3 regions of the Sphingomonas sp. NFX23 genome follow, and region 1 is predicted to be linked to each of the others. Evidence: predicted binding sites of a transcription regulator. Region 1 holds the regulator's gene; each other region holds the start of a gene.

What was found. Region 1 encodes LexA, which represses DNA repair genes until DNA is damaged. Its sites were predicted from a motif close to GTTCCNCNCTTGTTCT; they were not measured.
Region 2: the regulator LexA is predicted to act here: its motif matches at 5,893-5,908, upstream of recA (recombinase RecA).
Region 3: the regulator LexA is predicted to act here: its motif matches at 2,448-2,463, upstream of J4O76_RS09020 (S24 family peptidase).

Annotation. Positions count from the first base shown of each region.
Region 1 covers NZ_JAGEKH010000004.1:110,474-117,583, forward strand. The annotation lists gene J4O76_RS11525 (ComEC/Rec2 family competence protein) at 1-1,248, shown strand, start outside; gene lexA (transcriptional repressor LexA) at 1,914-2,588, opposite strand; gene glp (gephyrin-like molybdotransferase Glp) at 2,657-3,838, opposite strand; gene J4O76_RS11540 (energy transducer TonB) at 4,331-5,071, shown strand; gene moaC (cyclic pyranopterin monophosphate synthase MoaC) at 5,157-5,624, opposite strand; gene trpC (indole-3-glycerol phosphate synthase TrpC) at 5,621-6,397, opposite strand; gene trpD (anthranilate phosphoribosyltransferase) at 6,399-7,110, opposite strand, start outside.
Region 2 covers NZ_JAGEKH010000003.1:245,176-252,285, forward strand. The annotation lists gene J4O76_RS08820 (M24 family metallopeptidase) at 1-1,108, opposite strand, end outside; gene J4O76_RS08825 (dicarboxylate/amino acid:cation symporter) at 1,180-2,517, shown strand; gene J4O76_RS08830 (glutathione S-transferase family protein) at 2,746-3,369, opposite strand; gene J4O76_RS08835 (class I SAM-dependent methyltransferase) at 3,388-4,224, opposite strand; gene recA (recombinase RecA) at 4,742-5,815, opposite strand; gene J4O76_RS08845 (4-(cytidine 5'-diphospho)-2-C-methyl-D-erythritol kinase) at 6,415-7,110, opposite strand, start outside.
Region 3 covers NZ_JAGEKH010000003.1:286,009-293,118, forward strand. The annotation lists gene phoB (phosphate regulon transcriptional regulator PhoB) at 1-97, shown strand, start outside; gene J4O76_RS09010 (hypothetical protein) at 214-579, shown strand; gene J4O76_RS09015 (SDR family NAD(P)-dependent oxidoreductase) at 678-1,577, shown strand; gene J4O76_RS09020 (S24 family peptidase) at 1,764-2,396, opposite strand; gene J4O76_RS09025 (hypothetical protein) at 2,510-2,686, shown strand; gene J4O76_RS09030 (hypothetical protein) at 2,689-3,009, shown strand; gene J4O76_RS09035 (acyl-CoA dehydrogenase) at 3,077-4,261, shown strand; gene J4O76_RS09040 (CaiB/BaiF CoA transferase family protein) at 4,389-5,534, shown strand; gene J4O76_RS09045 (sugar MFS transporter) at 5,567-6,862, opposite strand; gene J4O76_RS09050 ((2Fe-2S)-binding protein) at 6,968-7,110, shown strand, end outside.

The DNA.
Region 1 (7,110 bases):
ATCGGCTATACGTTGCTGACCGGCAGCCAGGTCCCCACGATCCGATCCTGCGTGGCCGCCTTGCTCGTGCTGGCCGCGCTGGCGATGGGACGCGAGGCGATGACCTTGAGGCTGGTCGCGGCGGGGGCGGCGTGTGTCATGCTGGTCCTGCCCGAATCGGCGGCGGGGCCGAGCTTCCAACTCTCGTTCGCGGCGATCACCGCGATCATGGCGCTGCACGAACATCCGGTGATCCGCGCGTTCTTCGGCCCGCATGACGAAGGGCGGGGACGCAAGCTGGCGCGGGGTGTCGCATCGCTGCTGCTCACGGGGCTGCTGGTCGAATTCGCACTGATGCCGATCGCGGTCTATCATTTCCACAAGGCGGGGCTGTACGGCGCGTTCGCCAACATCGTCGCGATCCCGTTGACCACGTTCGTCGTGATGCCGCTGGAGGCGCTGGCGCTGCTGCTCGATGCGGGCGGCTTCGGCGCGCCGATCTGGTGGCTGGTCCAGCGCTCGCTCGATGCGCTGCTGTGGCTCGCGCATATCGTGGCCAGCGCTCCCGGCTCGGTGCGGTCGTTGCCCGCGATGCCGACGGCGGCGTTCGTGCTCATGATTGTCGGGGGGATTTGGATCGCGCTGTGGCGGACTTGGTGGCGTCGGTTGGGTATTCTGCCGCTCATGGTCGGCGCGATCTGGGCGCTGACCACGCCAGCGCCTGACGTTCTGGTGACGGGAGACGGTCGCCACGTCGCGGTACGAACCGCGGCGGGGCTGGCAATGCTGCGTGACCGGGCAGGCGACTATACGCGCGACATGCTCGCCGAGAATGGCGGGGTGGACGGCGAGCCGCTCCTGCTCGCGGACCAACCCGATGCCCGGTGCAGCCGCGATCTGTGCGTCACCGATATCGCCGCGCGTGGGCAGATGTGGCGGATACTTGCGACGCGCAGCGCCTATATGGTTCCGATTGCTGAGTTCATCGCCGCCTGTCAGGGCGCCGATATTGTCGTCAGCGAACGCGGTCTGCCGAGACGGTGTGTACCGCGGTGGTTGAAACTGGATCGTCGTGTACTCCGGCGTACGGGGGGCGTCGCGCTGACCTTGGGGAGCGGGACAGTCGTGACCATCCTGAACGCAGGTGATCGTCACCCTTGGCGCGATCCGCCTCTCCTCGAACGCACCGCGCATTCGTTCAGGCCGCGCTATGACCGGTTTCACGGTACTGCGCCGGCGTTTCGTGCCAGCCGAGGCCGTCAAAAGTAGAAATGTTCACGTGAAGGCGCACAGTTGCGAAGGTGATGCGATTCGGGAGACCTTCACACCTTCATGAACGATGAGCCGACGTCGGTTTTTCCGTGGTCTGCGAAGACAAATAGACGCCAATCTAAGCACCACATCTTCGCGCCTTTGCGCCTTCGCGTGAACAAAATCATCCGTCATCACCTGCGATCGCAGTGCGAAGAATTTGTTCACGCGGAGACGCGGAGCCGCGGAGAATTTTGATACGATGGATGAATCGGGCTGGCTATTGTTCAGTCTCACTACCGAAGGCATTGGAACAGCTTCATCCCTCCCCGAACGCAACACCTCCGCGTCTCCGCGCGAACCAATTCTTCGGCTGCGCGGGGGGCAGATGGCGATATGTTCGCGCAAAGGCGCGGAGGCACAGATATTTAGGGTTCGAGTCGAGGTCGCGCTTATGCATCGAAGCGGGACAGAGTCTTCCGGACGCTTGGCGGTCTTTGCTTGGGCATATCGAAGAACTGTCTCGGACAACTCCGAGTACATCGCTTAATTTGCCGATCAGACCGGTCGCTGTCGCTAGCGGGAGAGAGCGACTTGGCTCACCAGCTTGAGCGGGCACTTTTCCTAAGCAGCTAAAACAGAGACCGGCCTGCGCGATGATAACGCAGGTCGGTCTCCGCGACTCAGTCGTAGCGGCGGAGGATGCCGGAGAGTTTGCCTTGGACGCGGACCTGGGCGGGGGCGTAGCGTTGGGGGTCGTAGGCTCGGTTTGCCGGGTCTAAGCGGACCATGGCGCCTTCGCGGCGGAAGTATTTGAGGGTGGCTTCGCTGTCTTCGATCAGCGCAACGACGATCTCGCCGTCTCTCGCCGTTTCGGTGCGGCGGATCAGGGCGTAGTCGCCGTCGAGGATGCCCGCTTCGACCATCGAGTCGCCCGAGACTTCGAGAGCGTAGTGTTCGCCGGTGCCGAGCAGCGCGGCGGGGACGGCTAGCATGGTGCTGCCTTCGAACGCCTCGATCGGGACGCCGGCAGCGATGCGGCCGTGGAGGGGAATCTCGATGACGTCGTTGGCCGGTTGCGGGGTCGCGGCGGCGGGAGCTGCCTTGACGTTCGATGCCTTTGACGGCGCCTTTTTCTCCGCACGTTCGGGCATGCGCAACACTTCGAGCGCGCGCGCGCGGTTCGGCAGGCGGCGGATGAAGTTGCGCTCCTCGAGCGCGCTGATCAGACGATGGACGCCCGACTTCGATTTGAGGTCGAGCGCGTCCTTCATCTCCTCGAACGACGGCGAGACGCCGGTTTCGTTGAGGCGATCGTTGATGAAGCAGACGAGTTCGTGCTGCTTGCGCGTGAGCATGGCGGTTCTCCGTCCGGAACAGACTGGGAACTTCTATGGAACATAACTAACGCCGTCAAGCGTCCGTATCACGCGATTACGAGGATTTCGGCCGATTCGCCGGTCCTCGCGACGGGAGCGTTGCCGGGGCGGACGATGAGGCAGGTCGAGCGGGCGAGTGTCAGCAGCATCGAACTGTCCTGTATCGTCGAGGCATAGGCTTTCCCGTCGCGCAGTTCGGCGCGGAGATAGTCGGTGCGGGCGTTGTTGGCGGGCAGGTCTTCGCCGAGCAGCGCGTGGGTCGACTGGGGGAGCGGGTCTCTAGCGCCGGCCATGTGCGCGACGACGGGTTTGACGAACAACGTCGCGGTGACGAACGCGGAGACCGGATTGCCGGGGAGGCCGAGTACCATCATCTCGCCGATCCGGCCGGCCATCATCGGCTTGCCGGGGCGCAGGGCGATCCGCCAGAAGTCGATGGTGCCGCCGGCGGCTTCGATTGCCGGGCGGACGAGGTCGTGGTCGCCGACCGACGCGCCGCCGGTAGTGACTAGCAGGTCTGCCTCGACGCTGGCGAAGGCTTCGCGGAGGATCTCGAGATTGTCGGGGAGTATGCCGAGGTCGATGATGTCGACGGGCATGTCGGCGAGCATCGCGGCGAGCATAATCCCGTTCGATTCGGGAAGCGCGACGCCGTCGGTGGTCGAGCCGGGGGGGACGAGTTCGTCGCCGGTGGCGGCGACGGCGACGCGGACGCGGCGGTTGACGGTGAGGCTGCCGTGGCCGCCGGTTGCGGCGACGGCGATGCGCGCGGGGCTGAGGCGATCGCCCGCGGCGATCAGGCGGGTGCCGGTGGAGAAATCGAGGCCCTTGCGGCGGGTGTTGCGGCCGAGCGTCGGGGGGCCTTCGCCGGCCAGGATCAGGGTTTCGCCATCACGCTGGGCTTCTTCCTGGACCATGACGGTGTCGGCGCCGTCGGGCATTGCGGCACCGGTGAAGATGCGGGTGGCTTGGCCGGGGGCGACATGGCCTGCGAAGGGGCGGCCGGCTGCGCTTTCGCCGATGACGGTCCAGGGGCCGGGGAGGTCGGCGTAGCGGATCGCGTAGCCGTCCATCGCCGAGAGGTCTGCTGCCGGTTGCGTGCGGCGGGCGAGGATGTCCTCGGCGGCCCAGCGGCCGGCGGCTTCGCGTAGCGTCACGGTCTCGTGGCCGACGCGGGGGGCCATGGCGAAGAGGCGGGACTGGGCTTCGGCGACGGGGACTAGGGTCATGCTTTTGGCTCTGATATTACGTGGTTTTCCTGCTGGAAGTGCAGGAAGTTCACACGCTGGGAGACATTTGGCGGGTGCGGTTCTGAGATTCAGGTTTGGAACGGTCTCGTCCGGTAGAAGGTCCGGCGGGAGGGGGTGAGTTTTGGCGTATCTGGCGCTTTGCCATGGGTTTGGAACGTAGGACAGGTGTTGTTGGGGTTGCGGCAGGACGGCGGGGCGATCGGCGCAGCCACTGCCTCGAGGGGCGGGAGTCCAGTCTGGGTCCCCGCCTTCGCGGGGAAACAGGGTTGGGCGGGGCGGTCGCGTTGAATTACCGCGGCTTTCCCAACTGGGCCCCGGCCTTCGCCGGGGTGGTGTTGATAGTGCTCCACTGTTTTCTCCGCGGCCCGACGCGGAGTTCGGGATAGTCGTCGATCACCTCTTCGCACGCTCGGCCAGCGCGGGTTCATCGCTTGCGGGGCTTTGTTTGGGGGAAAGAGACACCAGATCAGCATGATGACACGCAATCAGCCTCGGGCGAGAGACAGGATCGGGGCGGCGGTGGGTGCTGTCCTGTTGCCGGGGGTGCTGGGCTATGCCCTGCTCAATGGGCTGGTGGTGCCGATGTCGGCGGCGGTGAGTGATGCGTTGAAGGTGTTCGATGCGGCGCCGCGTCCGCCACCGCCGCCCGAGGAGAAGGTGAGGCCTCGGCCTTCGCCTAGCCGGAAGCCGGAGGGGGCTGCGTCGCCTCCTAATTTGAAGTCGAAGGCTACCGAGGTGGTGGCGCCGCCTCCGGTGGTACCGGTTGTGGTGCCGCCGCCTGTCGTGGTTGCGGAGAAGGCTGGAGTGGGGGCGCAGGCGACGGCGGGGGCTTCGGATATTCGCGGGCCGGGGACCGGGAGTGGGGGGATCGGCAATGGCACCGGGAGTGGGGGATATGGCGATGGCGACGGCGGGGGTGGCGAGGAGACGCCGCCGCGGTGGCGAAAGGGGCGGTTGAAGGATTCGGATTATCCGGATGACGGTGCGGAGACCGGGATCAGAGGGCGCGTATTCGTGCGGTACGTGGTTGAAACCAATGGGCGCGTGTCGGGGTGTCGGGTGACTCGGTCTAGCGGGAGCCGGGAGCTTGATGCACTGACCTGTCGGTTGATCGAGCAGCGGTTTCGGTATGACCCTTCGCTGGATGCGGCGGGGCGACCAGTTGAGTCTACGATCGTCGAGAGCCACGACTGGTCTATCGATGATGACTGAAAGCTAGGCGCGTTCTGCTTGGCTTGCCCTCACCCTCGCCGCCTTTGGCGTCTTTCCCTCTCCCCTTTGGGGCGAGGGTTTTGTTTTAGGCGGTCCAGTCGCCGGATTTGCCGCCGGACTTTGCGCGGACGCGGATGTCAGTGAGGACCATGCTCTTGTCGATCGCTTTGGCCATGTCGTAGATCGTCAGGAGCGTTACCGTGGCAGCCGTCAGAGCTTCCATCTCGACGCCTGTCTTGCCTTCGGTCGAGGCCGTGGCGGTGGCGGTTACGCCGGTTTCGTCGACGACCAAGTCGATTTCCACCTTCGTGAGCGGGAGCGGGTGGCAGAGGGGGATGAGGTCGCTGGTGCGCTTGGCGGCCATGATGCCCGCGACGCGCGCGACAGCCAGGACGTCGCCCTTTTTCGCGGTGCCGGCGCCGATCGCTGCGGCGGCTTCGGCGGACATGGTGATGCGGCCGGAGGCGATGGCTTCGCGGGCGGTGACGGCCTTGCCGCCGACGTCGACCATGCGGGCCGCGCCGGCTTCGTCGATATGGGTGAGGCCGGTCATCCCACCAGCGCCCGTGTAGCCGCTTCGACATCGTCCTGGCGCATGAGCGCTTCGCCGATCAGGAAGCAGTGGATGTCGTGTTCGGCCATCGCGTCGAGTTCCGCGCGCGTCGTCAGGCCGCTTTCGGCGACGAAGGTGCAGTCCTTGGGCGCCTTGCCGACGAGGTCGTAGGTGCGCTGGAAATCGACCGAGAAGTCGCGCAGGTCGCGGTTGTTGACGCCGATCAGGCGCGACTTGAGCCTCAGCGCGCGCTCCATCTCGTGCGCGTCGTGGACTTCGACCAGCACATCCATGCCGCATTCGAGCGCGGAGGCTTCGATCTCGGCCATCTGGATGTCGTCGAGTGCTGCGACGATGATCAGGATGCAGTCGGCACCGATCGCGCGCGCCTCGGTCGACTGCCATGGGTCGACCATGAAGTCCTTGCGCAACACGGGGATCGAGACGGCGTCGCGCGCCGCGGTCAGATAGGCGTCGGAGCCCTGGAACCACTTTTCGTCGGTCAGCACCGACAGGCACGCGGCGCCGCCGGCTTCGTAGGCGCGAGCGTGGGCTACGGGATCGAAGTCGGCGCGGATCAGGCCTTTCGAGGGACTGGCTTTCTTGACTTCGGCGACCAGCGCGTAGCCGGTCTTGGCGTCAAGCGCGGCGCGGAAGCCGCGCGGCTTCGACATGCGGGCGATGCCGGCGTCGATGTCGGCGAGCGAGGTGGTTGCCTTGCGCGCGGCGACTTCGGCGCGCTTGGTCTCGAGGATACGGTCGAGCATGGTCATGTCAGTAGGCGATCCAGCGGGCGAGCAGCGCGTCGGCGCTGCCGGTGTCGAGGGCGGCGGCGGCCTTGGCCGCGCCGTCGACGAGAGTGGGGACGGTGCCGGCGACCATCAAGGCGGCGGCGGCGTTGAGCAGGACGGCGTCGCGGTAGGCGCCGGTCTCGCCCTTGAGCAGGTGGCGGAGCGCGTCGGCGTTGTGGTGCGCGTCGCCGCCGCGGATGTCGGTGATGGCGTGGCGGGTGAGGCCGGCGTCTTCGGGCGTGACCTTGCCGGGGAGCGCGACGGTGCCGACCGAGGCGACGATGCTGGGGCCGGCGCCCGACAGTTCGTCGAGGCCTTCTTCGCCGGAGACGACGAGCGCGGCTTCGGTGCCGAGCTGTTCGAGGGCTTCGGCGTAGAGCGACACATAGTCGGGGCGGGCGATGCCGATGAGCTGGCGGGTGGTGCCCGCCGGGTTGGCGAGCGGGCCCATCAGGTTGAAGATCGTCCGCTTGCCGATGCGTTGGCGGATCGGGGTGATGCGCTTCATCGCCGGGTGGTGGTTGGCGGCGAAGAGGAAGGCGATGCCGATCTCGTTGAGGCTTGCCTCCGCGGTGGCGCCGGCGCGGTCCATGTCGAGGCCGAGGACTTCCAGCGTGTCGGCGGCGCCGGCCTTGCTGGAGGCGGCGCGGTTGCCGTGCTTGGCGACGGGGACTCCGCACGCGGCGACGACGAGC
Region 2 (7,110 bases), on a different contig from region 1:
GGTTGACGGGTTCGTGGCCGTCCATGCCGATGCCGTGGCCGGTGCGATGCGACAGGCCGGGGACCTTGTACCCCGGGCCGTAGCCGAGCGTCTCGTAATGCCGCCGGACCGCGTCGTCGATGCTGCCGGCGGGTGCACCGATCTTGGCCGCGGCGAACGCGATCTGTTGGCCTCGGGCGACCTGGTCCCACGTCTTGCGCTGGTCGGCAGTTGCCGCGCCGTGCACCCAGGTGCGCGAGATGTCGGACTGATAGCCCTGGACGGTGCAGCCGCAGTCCATCAGCACGACCTGGCCGTCGGCGACGCGGTGGATTTCGCGGCTGCCGTGCGGGTAGGCGGATGCCTCGCCAATCAGCGCCAGCGCGAACTCGGGCGCGCCGCCGAGTTTCTTGGTCGCGGCGTTCATGAGCGCGCCGATTTCCGGGCCGGTCATGCCCTTCTCGACGCGCGGCTTCGTCCAGCGATACGCGGCCAGCGTGACCTCGGTCGCCGCCTGCATCAGCGCGATCTCGGCGGGGGTCTTGACCATCCGGCAGGTGCGGACGACCGGGTCGGCGGACACGATCTTCGCCTCGGGCAGCACGCGCGCGAGTCCGGCATAGGCAAAGTACCGCACCTCCGCCTCCAGGCCGATCGGCAGCGCGGCGAGCTTGCGGTCGCGCAGGAACCCGGCGACCACGGCGAGCGGGTTCTCGTCCTCCTGCCAGACGCGCATCTCGGCGGGCACGGCGAGCGTCTCGCGCACCGAGGGCTCTTCGAAGAACGGCGTGACGATGCACGGTTCACCCTCGACCGGAAGGATCGCCAGCGTCAGCCGCTCGCTCGTATGCCAGCGGACGCCGGTGAAGTAGATCATCGACGATCCAGGCTCGATCAAGACCGCGCCGATGCCCGCCGCCTTCATCAGCGATTGCGCGCGGACCAGCCGCGCGGCGCGTTCGGTGGCGTCGATCGGCCTGGTGCCGCCGGTGATGTCGGACAGCGCCGACAGGTCCGGCTCGGCAGCGCGGAGGATCGCGGTGGTCGACAGCAACGGGGCCGCGATTGCGAGGCTCAGCAGGTCGCGGCGCGAGGGGCTGAAGGCGGGCTTGGGGCGTACGGTCGACATCGCCGGACGATAGGGTCCTTGACCCGGGCGCCGCAATCCCCTTCCCTGTCCGCACTTCTCGGGAGCGATTAATGGCCAAGCGGCTAACCTATTACATCTTGTTCGGCCTCGTCGCGGGGATGGTCGTCGGCTGGATCCTGAACGCGTCGATCGACAACGGCACGGCCGAGTCCGCCGAACGGCTGAAGGACATCGCCGGCTATTTCTCGATCGTGACAACGCTGTTCCTGCGGCTGATCAAGATGATCATCGCGCCGCTGGTGTTCTCGACGCTGGTCGTGGGCATCGCGCACATGGGCGATACCGGTGCGCTCGGGCGGGTCGGATTGCGCAGCCTCGGCTGGTTCATCTGCGCGAGCCTGTTGTCGCTCACGCTGGGCCTGATCCTCGTCAACGTGTTGCAGCCGGGCGTTGGCCTCGCGCTCGCGATCCCGCCGGCGACCGCGTCGAGTGGCGTCGACCGCGCGGCGTTCGATCTCGCCAAGTTCATCACGCACATCGTCCCCGATTCGATGATCGCGGCGATGGCGGGCAACGAGATCCTCCAGATCGTCGTGTTCTCGGTGTTCGTCGGCGTCGCGATCACCGCGGTCGGCGAGAAGGCCGCGCCGCTGGTCAAGGCGATCGAAGCGCTGGTCGCGGTGATGCTCCAGATCACCAACTATGTGATGCGGTTCGCACCGTTCGCGGTGTTTGCGGCGGTGACCGCGACGCTTGCCGAGCGGGGGCCGACCATCCTCGGCCAGCTCGGTTATTTCATGCTGAGCTTCTATATCGGGCTGGCGCTGCTGTGGGCGGTGCTGATCGGGATTGCGTTCCTGCTGATCGGTCCGCGGACGCGGTTGCTGGTGCGGTATATTCGCGATCCGCTGATTCTGGCGTTCTCCGCGGCATCGTCCGAGGCGGCATATCCGCGGACGCTGGAGGCGCTCGACCGGTTCGGCGTGCCCCCGCGGATCGCGAGCTTCGTGCTGCCGCTCGGCTATTCGTTCAATCTCGATGGGTCGATGATGTACATGACGTTCGCGTCGCTGTTCATCGCGCAGGCGTACGGCATCCACATGCCGATCGGGCAGCAGATCGCGATGCTGCTGGTGCTGATGGTGACGTCGAAGGGGATCGCGGGGGTGCCTCGCGCGTCGCTGGTGGTGATCGCGGGGACACTGTCGATGTTCAAGATCCCGGAGGCTGGGATCTTGCTGATCCTGGCGGTGGATCATTTCCTCGACATGGGGCGCTCGGCGACGAACGTGATCGGGAATGCGGTGGCCGCGACCGTGGTGGCGAAGTGGGAGGGTGGGCTCGATGAGCGCGAGCCTGCCGATCGGGATTTTCCGCATGCGCCGACGGGGCATGGGCCGAGGGTGGACGTGGATAGTTACGAGAAGATCGGGCCGGGGCAGGTTTGAGGTTGGACGGCGCTGTTGAACCGATGAGCCTTGAAAGATGCCCTTTTATGCTGGCGGTCCACTGAAGAAGTACCTCCCCGGCGAAGGCCGGGGTCCAGTTGGGAGACGCCGATGGTGACCGCCGCCCCTCGTTAGTCCAACCTTTCCAACTTGGCCCCGGCCTTCGCTGGGGTGGTGTTTAGGGGGGGTTGCGTTCTCATCCTCAATGCAGTTTCCGATCTGCAGCCCTCAAGCGTAGGCGTAGGGGCCGCCCTTTTTCAGGCCGGCCTGATACGCTGGGCGCGCGTGAACCTTTGCCAGCCATGCGATCGTCGCGGGGCGGGACTCGTTGAGGCCGCCGCGGCTGCGGGCGGCTTCGAGGGGGAAGCTCATCATGATGTCCGCGGCGGTCATCTCGGCGCCGGCGAACCAGGGGCGCTTCGACAGTTCGGCTTCGACATAGTCGAGATGGACGTCGATCATCGGCTGGATCTTCTTGGTCGCCGCCTTGCCCAGGATCGGGATGCGCGCGAGCACGAGCTTCAGCAGCAGCGGCGGCATCATCGAACCTTCGGCATAGTGGAGCCAGAACCGGTACCGCAGCGCGTCGGCGCGGTTGGCCGGGGCGCCGAGCTTACCGTCCGCCTTGTCGACGAGATATTCGACGATCGCGCCGGTTTCGGCGACCACCTGGCCGTCATCCTCGATCACCGGCGACTTGCCGAGCGGGTGGACCTGCTTGAGCTCGGGCGGGGCGAGCATCGTCTGCTTGTTCCGCTCGTAGCGCTTGATCTCGTAGGGGAGTCCGAGTTCCTCGAGCATCCACAGGATCCGCTGCGATCGCGAGTTTTCGAGGTGGTGGACGATGATCATGCGGGCTCCCCTGTTGGTCTAATCAGCCGATTTGCGCGCGGTCCAGATCCAGGCGGCGGCGGGGAATTCCACCGTGTCGCCGCTTCGGTACCGGTCGCAGACCTGGGTGAGACGCGCGATGTGGCGCTCGCGTTCCTCGGGGGCGGCGTCGCGGATGGCGGAGGCTGCTGGACCGATGCGGCGGAAATAGTCGATCGCGTCGGCTACGGGGTCGGTGCCCTCCCCTGCCCGGTAGGCGAATTCGACACGCTCGGGTGACGCGACGTGCCAGCCGGATTGCTTGAGGATGCTCGCGACGTAGGTCGGGTCGGCGAAGGCGAAGGGACCGGGTGCGGTGGTTGCTGGAGCGTCTGCATTGCCACCGGTCGCGGTGATGATTTCGGTGGCCCAGCGGTTGGCGGCGCGGTCGGCAAAGCAGGAGAAGACGAGCGTTGCGTCTGGGGCGGCGGCTTCGGCCAAAGTGGTGAGGGCGGCGACGGGGTCTGCGAAGAACATGACGCCGTGGCGGGAGACGTAGAGGTCGATGGGGGCGTGGTTCGGGGCGGCGGCGATGATGTCCGCGCACTCGAAGTTGGCGTTGGTTTGGGTTTTGGCGCGGTGTCTGGCGATCTCGATCAGGCTGGGTGAGAGATCTATGCCAGTCATCTGCGCGGTCGGGAGCGCTTGCGCGGTGGCTAATGAGGTCGCGCCGGCGCCGCAGCCTATGTCGATGACCTTGCGTGTTTGGGGGGTGGCGGCGGAAAGGATCGCTGCGTTCAAATGCGGGGTCAGGTTGGTGAAGCTGCGGTCGGTTCGGCGCCATTCCTCTGCCCAGACGTCGCCTATTCTGCCGGTCCAGTCGTAGGCGGTGGTCATTCGGTGATCCGTTTCATACTCGGGCGGGGGGACGATTGGACGGTCTAGAGGGCCTCACATAATCGGTACATTGGGTCCGAAGTGCACAAAGTGCAGACGCTGGCGCGGTATTTGTGACGCGGTGTTTTGCGGTCCGATGTAGGCGAGCATACTGACATCATTAGCGTTGTTTCCCGCGAACACGGGAATCCAGACTGGGCTGCCGCCTTCGCGTGAGAACAGGGAAGCATAAGAACAAGGGGAAGCAGGCTCGACGTCGAATGTGAGTTGCCGACTCGAACGAGCTTGGCCTGGCGCGGGCCTCTATTGCTGCATCATGCCAACTGGGCCCCGGCCTTCGCCGGGGTGGTGTTAGGGATAGGTTGGCACGGTTTCAGTTCGCTACGCGTCTGAACCGTCCGCCGTGCACATGCTTGGCCACCATGAGCCAAGCACTGGACACTACGTCCCGCGTGCCCTCACCCTCCCATTGCGGAGGCAACGGGTCCCTCTCCCCTGAGGGAGAGGGAAAGTAGGGTTACGCGTCGTCGCCTTCTTCGGGGCCGGCCATCATTTCCTCGGCGACCTTGTCGGTGCGCGCGCGGATCTGCTTTTCGAGGCGGTCGGCGGTTTCGGGGTTGTCCTTGAGGAAGGTCTTCGAGTTCTCGCGACCCTGACCGAGGCGCACGCTGTCGTAGCTGAACCACGCGCCCGACTTCTCGACGAGGCCCGCCTTCACGCCGAGATCGAGAATCTCGCCGAGCTTGGAGACGCCCTGTCCGTACATGATGTCGAACTCGACCTGCTTGAACGGCGGCGCGACCTTGTTCTTGACGACCTTCACGCGGGTCTGGTTGCCCGTGACCTCTTCGCCTGCCTTGATCGCGCCGATGCGGCGGATGTCGAGGCGGACCGAGGCGTAGAACTTCAGCGCGTTGCCGCCGGTCGTCGTCTCCGGGTTGCCGTACATGACACCGATCTTCATGCGAAGCTGGTTGATGAAGATCACCATGCAGCGCGAGCGGCTGATCGAGCCGGTCAGTTTCCGCAGCGACTGCGACATCAGGCGGGCCTGGAGGCCGACATGGCTGTCGCCCATCTCGCCTTCGATTTCAGCACGCGGCACTAGCGCTGCGACCGAATCAACGACGAGCACGTCGATCGCGTTCGAACGGACCAGCGTGTCGACGATCTCGAGTGCCTGCTCGCCGGTGTCGGGCTGCGACACAATCAGCTCGTCGATGTTGACGCCGAGCTTCTTGGCATAGACCGGGTCGAGCGCGTGCTCGGCATCGACGAACGCCGCGGTGCCGCCGCCCTTCTGCGCTTCGGCGATCACGTGGAGCGCGAGCGTGGTCTTGCCCGAGCTTTCCGGACCGTAGATCTCGATCACGCGGCCGCGCGGCAGGCCGCCGACGCCGAGCGCGATGTCGAGCCCGAGCGAGCCGGTCGAGATGACCTCGACCTGCATGGTTTCCTTGGAGCCCAGGCGCATTGCCGAGCCCTTGCCGAAGGCGCGGTCGATCTGCGCGAGCGCGGCGTCGAGCGCCTTCTGCCGGTCGTTGGTTGCGGTTGCCATGCCGGTGTCGATCACTTTCAGATTAGCGGCCATCGAATATGCTCCCATCGCTAAAGCAAGCGCGCGTGCCATTCAACGCGTCAAACACCATGTATTCTCTTTGTTCTTTTGGAACAAGTGGGGAACGATAGGTAATCCGGAAAAAGGTGTACGTTTGGTAACGCCCGCGGGTGGTTGCCAAGCCTAGTCATGCGGGGCTTGGTGAGCATGCGCCGTTCCGCGCTCGTCGACCATTGAGTACGCGGAGCGCTGGCCTCTGAACACGGCGGCGGCTGTCCCTTGCGCGTAAGTAAGACATGTCTCCCCGCGAAGGCGGGGATCCAGACTGGGCTCCCGCCTTCGCGGGAGAACAAGGCGAGGGCGTGGTGCCGTACGACTGCGGACTTACACATGTTCGAAGGAATAAGTGCCGAACACGTCGGGGTTGCGAAATACGCCGGGCGGAGTTTGGTCGAGAACGGTCCTGGTTGTTCGAGCGCGGGCTTGGCGGCGATCGACTCGTTGATGGTGTCGAGAACTGGTTGTGACCAGCGGTTTCGTTTGCCGCCCTGGATCCTGACTTTCGTCAGGATGACGGGTCGTGCCAATTGACGTGGTCGACCGTCAGATGCCTGCATTTTGGCGACGATCAATCAGGCGAGCTTTGTCGCGAGGATCCACCAGTCTTTGGCTTGGGCGGCGGTGGCGGCGGTGTCTCTGGCTTCGGGGGTTTCGAACAGGGCGAAGCAGGTGGCGCCGGAGCCGGACATTCTCGACAGGAGGGTGCCTTGGGCTGCGTCGAGGAGCGTGCGGACTTCGGCGATCACGGGAGCGAGGGTCAGCGCGGGGGGTTCTAGGTCGTTGCGGCCGGCTTTTGCACGGTCGAGAAGATTGCCTTCGGGGATCGGGCCTCGGTCGTGGCCGTCCCAGGTCTTGAAGACGGCGGCGGTGGAGACCGCGACACCTGGGTTTACGAGCAGGAGGGGGGTGCCGGACAGGCCTTCGAGGGTGGTGAGGGTGTCGCCTTTGCCGGTGCCTAGCGTGGTGCGGTTGGCGAGGCAGGCGGGGACGTCTGCGCCGAGCTTTGCGGCGATTTCGTGGAGGCGGGGGTCGGTTCGGGCTATGCCGTGGAGGCGGGCCAGCGCGCGGAGCGTGGCGGCGGCGTCGGCTGAGCCTCCGCCTATGCCTGAGGCGATGGGGAGGTGCTTTTCAAGGGTTATGGCGTGGTGGGCGTTTGGGGCGAAGGCGGTGGTGAAGGCGTCCGCTGCGGCGGTTACGAGGTTGCCTTGCCAGGGGGCGGCGCCTGTAGTGGCGCTGGACGAGTGCGGTGCTTCGTCATTGTCCGACTC
Region 3 (7,110 bases), on a different contig from region 1:
CATCCGGCGGCTGCGCAAGGCGATCAACGTCGGCGAGCGGCCGGACATTATCCGCACCGTCCGTTCGGCGGGTTATTCGCTCGATACGGGCGGATAACGACTCTGTCCCGCGATGGGGCGAATGGAATCGGATGCGAAACGAAGGACCCAAGCGCGACTTAGTGCGTTCAGACGTCGCGCTACCAAAATGGTGCACCCATTTAGGAGATTCACATGAAGTCCATCCTTCTCGCCGCTGCCGCTCTTCTCGCGTCGCCCGTGATCGCCCAGACGACGCCGCCGGCAGACCCCGCCGCGCAGACTGCGCCGGCCGATCCCGCGATGCAGACGGCACCGGCCGATCAGGCTGCCCCTGCCGACCCCGCAGCGCCTGCTGCACCGGCGGATCAGGCGATGGCCGCTCCTGCCGATCCGGCAGCGGCACCCGCCGCACCAATGGCAGGCGCACCGATGGCGCCTGGCGCGGGTCGCGTGACGTTCGGCCAGCCGACGGTAACGCCGCCGACGCCAGCACCGGCGACGTATCCGGTGTGCTCGAAGACGGTCAAGGACGGCTGCCGCAACCGCGGCGGCAAGTAACTGACGTCTGCGTAGGTGGCGGATCTATCCGCCGCTTGCACGGCTAGCTTTACGTTCTAGGAAAGGCGCTCCAACGATAAGAGAGGAGCGCCTTTTCCATGTCTATTCGCTTTGACGGCCGGGTTGCCATCGTGACCGGTGCGGGTGGCGGCTTGGGGCGCGAATATGCGCTCGAGCTCGCTCGCCGCGGCGCGAAAGTCGTCGTCAATGATCTCGGTGCGTCCCGCGACGGCACCGGACATTCCGACGCCGCGCTGAAGGTCGTCGAGGAAATCGAATCGGCCGGCGGCGAGGCGATGTCGAACGGCGGCAGCGTCATCGACTACGACCAGATGGTCGAAATGGTCGCCCGCGCCTCCGAGAAATGGGGCGGCGTCCACATCCTCATCAACAACGCCGGCGTGCTGCGCGACAAGAGCTTCGCCAAGATGGAGCCCGCCGACTTCAAGTTCGTCGTCGACGTCCACCTCAACGGCTCGGCCAACGCCACGAAGGCAGTGTGGGACACGATGCGTGCCCAGAATTACGGCCGCATCCTGATGACCGCGTCGTCGACCGGTCTCTTCGGCAATTTCGGCCAGGCGAACTACGGCGCCGCCAAGCTGGGTCTCGCCGGCTTGACCAAGACGCTCGCGATCGAGGGCGCCAAGAACAACATCAAGGTCAACACGATCGCGCCGACCGCGGGCACGCGGATGACGCAGGACATCTTCCCCGAGGAAGCGTTCAAGGCCTTCTCACCCGACAAGGTCGCGCCCGCCGCGGTGTTCCTCGTGTCGGAGGACGCGCCTACCAACATGATCGTCGGGGCCGGCGCCGGTGTTTTCCAGGCGGCGTACGTGACGCTGACGCAGGGTAAGTTGCTGACCGGCGACGACCTGTCGGTGGAGGGTGTCGCGGCACATTGGGACTCGATCATTGACCGGACTGGTGAGATCGTCCCGCAGTCGGGCTCGGAACAGTCGATGACCATCCTGAGCAAGCTGCAGGGGCGCTGACGGTCGCACTTAGTCCAGGTCGCAGAACGCCATCGTAAACGATCCTCCCCCGCCAGGTGGAGGTGGCAGGCGTCAGCCTGACGGAGGGGGCGGCATGAGATACGGTCCGTGCCGTGCCCTCCCCCTCCGTCACCTTCGGTGCCACCTCCCCCTAGCGGGGGAGGATCAGAGCATCGACCGTCACCCTTATCGTGGCTCGCGCATTTGCCAGACTACGCGGCCGATGACGGCGATCGCTCCGTCCGGCACAGCCGCCGCCGCCGGATTATCACTCGTCGCCACTAGCGCACCGCGTACCGAGGCCACGCGCTTCACCATCACCGCGTCGTCGATCCGGATGACATACACGCCGCCCTTCGCGCGCGGCGTACGGTCGGCGGTGTCGACCACGATGTGATCGCCATCGAACAATCCCGGCTCCATCGAATTGCCGCGCACGCGGATGATCGCCGCCCGCCCGTCCCTTAACCCGAGTTTCCGCGCGAGGCCGGGGTCCAGCGTGTCGGTGCCGAGCACGATCTCGCCATCGACCAGCGCGCCCGGCCCCGCCGACGCCGCGACGCCGAGCTTGCGGATGCGAAACCCTGCCGGCCCGTCGGCGGGTGCGCCCAGCGTTACCTCGCTCACCCCCAGATATTCCGACAGCAATCGACGGTCGCGTTCGCCGAGCACCCGCGGCGATCCACGCCGGACATATTGCTGAAGGTACGCCGCGTTGCGCCCCAGCATCGCCGACAGCGCCGCCAGACTGTCGCCACGCGCAGCGGCCAGCGTTGCCAGCGCGGTTCTTGGATCGGGATCGGACACGGTTCTAGCCACGCCCGAACCGTAGCGTAGGAATTTTCCTAGACAAGTAGGATTTGCCGGAACAGATCAAGAACGCAAACAAGGCTCGGCCAGGGACTCGGGGCCCAGAACAGGAAGGAGCGACCATGTCCGTTCTCATCAAGATCGACCGATATCTGCGGCAGACCGGCATGCCGACATCGAAGTTCGGCCGGTTGGCGGTCGGCGATCCGCGGCTGGTCCACGATCTCCGACTCGGCCGCCAGCCGCGTGCGCCGATGGTGGCGCGGATCGAGACCTTCATAGAACGGCACGGATCGTGAGGATGGACGCGATCCGTGGCCCCGATGCGGGCACGCTGCTTATCCGTGCGCTTCGCGGCCATGCGGCGGCGACAGGCCTGACGATGCACGTCGAGTCGATCGCGTGCACGCCTTGGGCGAGCGCTACGTTCGTCGGCACGCTGCATCGGTTGACAGTCGCGGCGGTGCCCGTACCCGGTCTTCGAGACTGGATCGACGCGTTGTTCGAAGCGGAGTTCGCGATGCGCGGGCATATCGTCGCCGATCTGGTGGTCGACCGCATCGAGTCGATCGGCGACCGCGAGCATGTGACGATCACGGTGCTGACGCTGATCGACGCGTAAACGTCTCGACAGGGGTGGACTTTCGCTGGCCGAACCACGAAGTCGGCGGTCAACGAAGGAGATTCATATGGCCGGGATGGGCAAGTTCGACTGGGCGGATCCGTTCCTGCTCGACGATCAGCTGAGCGAGGACGAGCGAATGATCCGCGACAGCGCGAAGGCCTATGCCGACGACAAGCTCGCGCCGCGGATCATCGACGCGTTCCAGCACGAGCATACCGATCCCGCGATTTTCCGCGAAATGGGTGCGCTCGGGTTGCTGGGGCCGACCATCCCCGAGGAATATGGCGGCGTCGGCGCGTCCTATGTCGCGTACGGGCTGGTCGCGCGCGAGGTGGAGCGGATCGACTCGGGGTATCGCTCGATGATGTCGGTGCAGTCGAGCCTGGTTATGTACCCGATCAATGCGTTCGGGTCCGAAGAGCAGAAGCGCAAATACCTGCCCAAGCTCGCGACCGGCGAGTGGATCGGCTGCTTCGGGCTGACCGAGCCCGATGCGGGGTCGGATCCTGGCGGAATGACGACGCGCGCAAAGAAGACGGCCAACGGCTATGTGATCTCGGGTGCGAAGACGTGGATCTCGAATTCGCCGATCGCCGACGTGTTCGTGATCTGGGCGAAGTCCGACGAGCATGGCGGCGGCATCCGCGGCTTCATCCTGGAGCGCGGGATGAAGGGGCTGGAGACGCCCAAGATCGAGGGCAAGCTCTCGTTGCGCGCGTCGATCACGGGCATGGTGATGATGGACGAGGTCGAGGTCGGCGACGACGCGCTGCTGCCCGACGTGCAGGGGTTGAAGGGGCCGTTCGGCTGCCTCAACCGTGCGCGCTACGGGATTTCCTGGGGTGCACTGGGCGCGGCGGAGTTCTGTTTCCATGCGGCGCGGCAGTACGGGCTGGACCGAAACCAGTTCGGGACGCCGCTGGCGGGGCGTCAGCTTTTCCAGAAGAAGCTGGCGGACATGGAGACCGAGATCGCGCTCGGGTTGCAGGCGTCGTTGCGCGTCGGGCGGCTGATGGACGAGGGCCGGTTCGCGCCCGAGATGGTCTCGATCGTCAAGCGCAACAACGTCGGCAAGGCGCTCGATATTGCGCGGATGAGCCGGGACATGCATGGCGGGAACGGGATTTCGGGGGAGTATCAGGTGATGCGCCACCTGATGAACCTGGAAACGGTCAACACGTATGAGGGTGCGCATGATGTTCATGCTTTGATCTTGGGCCGGGCGATCACGGGTATTGCTGCGTTTTGAGTTCAACCCCTACGTCCTACCACCCCGGCGAAGGCCGGGGCCCAATTGGGGAACGCGCATTGGCTGATGCAGTGCGCTGTTACTTCGACCTTTCCAATTGGGCCCCGGCCTTCGTCGGGGTGGTGTTATGACGGAGGAACGCAAACCCTCCCCCCTTGCCGGTCTCAAGGTCGTCGAACTCGCGCGGATTCTCGCAGGCCCGTGGGCGGGGCAAGTCCTCGCCGATCTCGGGGCCGACGTCGTCAAGGTCGAGAGCCCGGCCGGCGACGACACGCGCACTTGGGGTCCGCCGTTTATCGACAACCCCGACGGCACGCGTGATGCCGCCTATTTCCACGCCGCCAATCGCGGCAAGCGATCGGTCGTGGCTGACTTTACCACGCCTGAAGGACAGGCTGTCGTGCGCGAGTTGATCGCCGATGCCGATGTCGTGATCGAGAATTTCAAGGTCGGCGGGCTTGCGAAATACGGGCTCGACTACGCCGCGCTCTCTGCGATCAACCCGCGCCTTGTCTATTGCTCAATCACCGGGTTCGGGCAGGACGGCCCCTACGCGCCGCGCGCGGGCTACGACTTCATCGTGCAGGGCATGAGCGGGATCATGGACCTGACCGGCGAGCCGGACAGCGCGCCGCAGAAGATCGGCGTCGCGTTCGCCGACATCATGACCGGGCTGTATTCCGTGATCGCGATCCAGGCGGCGCTGGCGATGCGCGAGCGGACCGGCCGGGGTCAGCAGATCGACATGGCGTTGCTCGATACGATGACCGGGGTGCTGGCGAACCAGGCGATGAACTGGTTTGCGAGCGGCGTGTCGCCGACGCGGGTCGGGAATGCGCATATGAATGTGTGTCCGTATGCGGTGTTTCCGTGCGCGGATGGGTGGTTCATCCTGGCGGTCGGGAATGACGGGCAGTTCCGGCGGTTCTGCGACGCGATGGGCTTGCCCGAGATGCGCGACGATCCGCGGTTCGCGACCAATGCCGGAAGGTTGGCGTTCAAGGACATCTTATTCGCTGGGATCGAGGCGGCGACGTCTCTGGTGCCTAAGCTCGAGTTGCTGGCGCGGTTGGAGGCGGTCGGGGTGCCGGCCGGGCCGATCAATACGGTGGCGCAGGCTTTCGACGATCCGCAGGTTGTCGCGCGGGGGATGGCGATCGACGTCGCGCGGCCGGATGGGTCGACGGTTCCCGGACTGCGTACGCCGATCCGGTTTTCGGATGCGGATCTGGCAACCGGACGGGCGGCGCCGATGCTTGGGTCTACCGACTAAGCATGTGTCCCCGCGAAGGCGGGGGAACACGCTTAGTAGGCCGCTTCGACCACCGGCTTCCGGGCATACAACCCGTACGCGAGGATCAGCGCGTAGCAGATCGCCGGGAGCAGCAACGCGAAGTGCAGGCTGCCCGACTTGTCCGCCAGCATGCCCGTCAGATACGGGACGATCGCGCCGCCGACGATCGCCGTAGCGATCACGCCCGAGCCTTCCGCCGCGCGCTTGCCGAGACCTTCGGAGGCCAGCGAGAAGATCGTCGGGAACATCACTGCGTTCATCAGGCCGATCGCCAGCAGCGCCCAGCCCGACACTGCACCCTCGGTGTTCGCCGAGATCAGGATCAGCGCCAGCGTGCCCGTCGCCACACCTGCCAGGACCTTGCCCGGCGACACCTTGTTCAGCACGTACGCACCGATGAACCGGCCGACCAGTGCGCCGCCCCAATAGAACGGCACGTGCTTGCCCGCCGCGACGTCGCTCAGGCTCATCACGCTCGGCTGCATCAGATAGTTGACGATCAGCGAGCCGATCGCGACTTCGGCGCCGACGTACAGGAAGATGCACGCCGTCCCCATCGCGAAGCGCGGGCGCTTGAGCAGCGTGAACGCGTGGAAGATGCTGCCGGTCTGGTCCTGCTCCTCGTTGAGCCGGTTGCGGCGGGTCCACACGACCGCGGCGACGATCAGCAGCGCGATCGCGAGGCCGATATAGGTGTGCACAACGGTCCGCGAAGACTCGGTCCGGTAGGCGTCGAGCGCGGCGCCGGTGAGCGTCGAGGAGTCGACCGTCGCCAGCCCGCCGAGGATCAGCGCGGAGCCGACATACGGGAAGATCGTGGTGCCGAGCGAGTTGAACGCCTGCGCGAAGGTCAGCCGGCTCGATGCGGATTTGGGATGGCCGAGCGCCGAGATCAGCGGGTTGGCGACGACCTGCACGACGGTGATCCCTGCGCCGAGCACGAACAGAGCGAACAGGAACATGCCGAAGCTCGCCTGCCCTGCGGCGGGGATGAACAACAGGCAACCCGCGGTCATCGTCACGAGGCCGATCGACGCGGTCCGCATGTAGCCCGCTTTCCGCACGATCGCTGCGGCGGGGATCGAGAACAGTGCATAGGCGAGGAAGAACGCCGACTGGACCAGCATCGCGGTCGCATGGTCGAGCGTGAAGAGCTCCTTCATCTTGGGGATGATGATGTCGTTCAGCGAGGTGATGCCGCCGAAGATGAAGAACAGCGCGAACACGAACACGCGCAGGTCGGGCGCGTCGTAGCCGTGGCTGGCATCGCCTCCGGCTGCTGGTGTGGATTTGGTATCGACGTGCATCGTGGTGCGCCCCCTCGCGGTATTATCTGCGCGACATAAGCCGGGGCGACGGCGCGTGGCAATGCCGCGTGGTGCGATCCGTCCCGGCGAGCTAGGACGGCGGGCATGAGCCGCTTCACCGTCAACAACGAACCGATCGAATACAAGCTCGACAACGATACGCCGCTGTTGTGGGCGTTGCGCGATGCGTCGAACCTGACTGGGACCAAATATGGCTGCGGCACGGGGCAGTGCGGCGCGTGCACGGT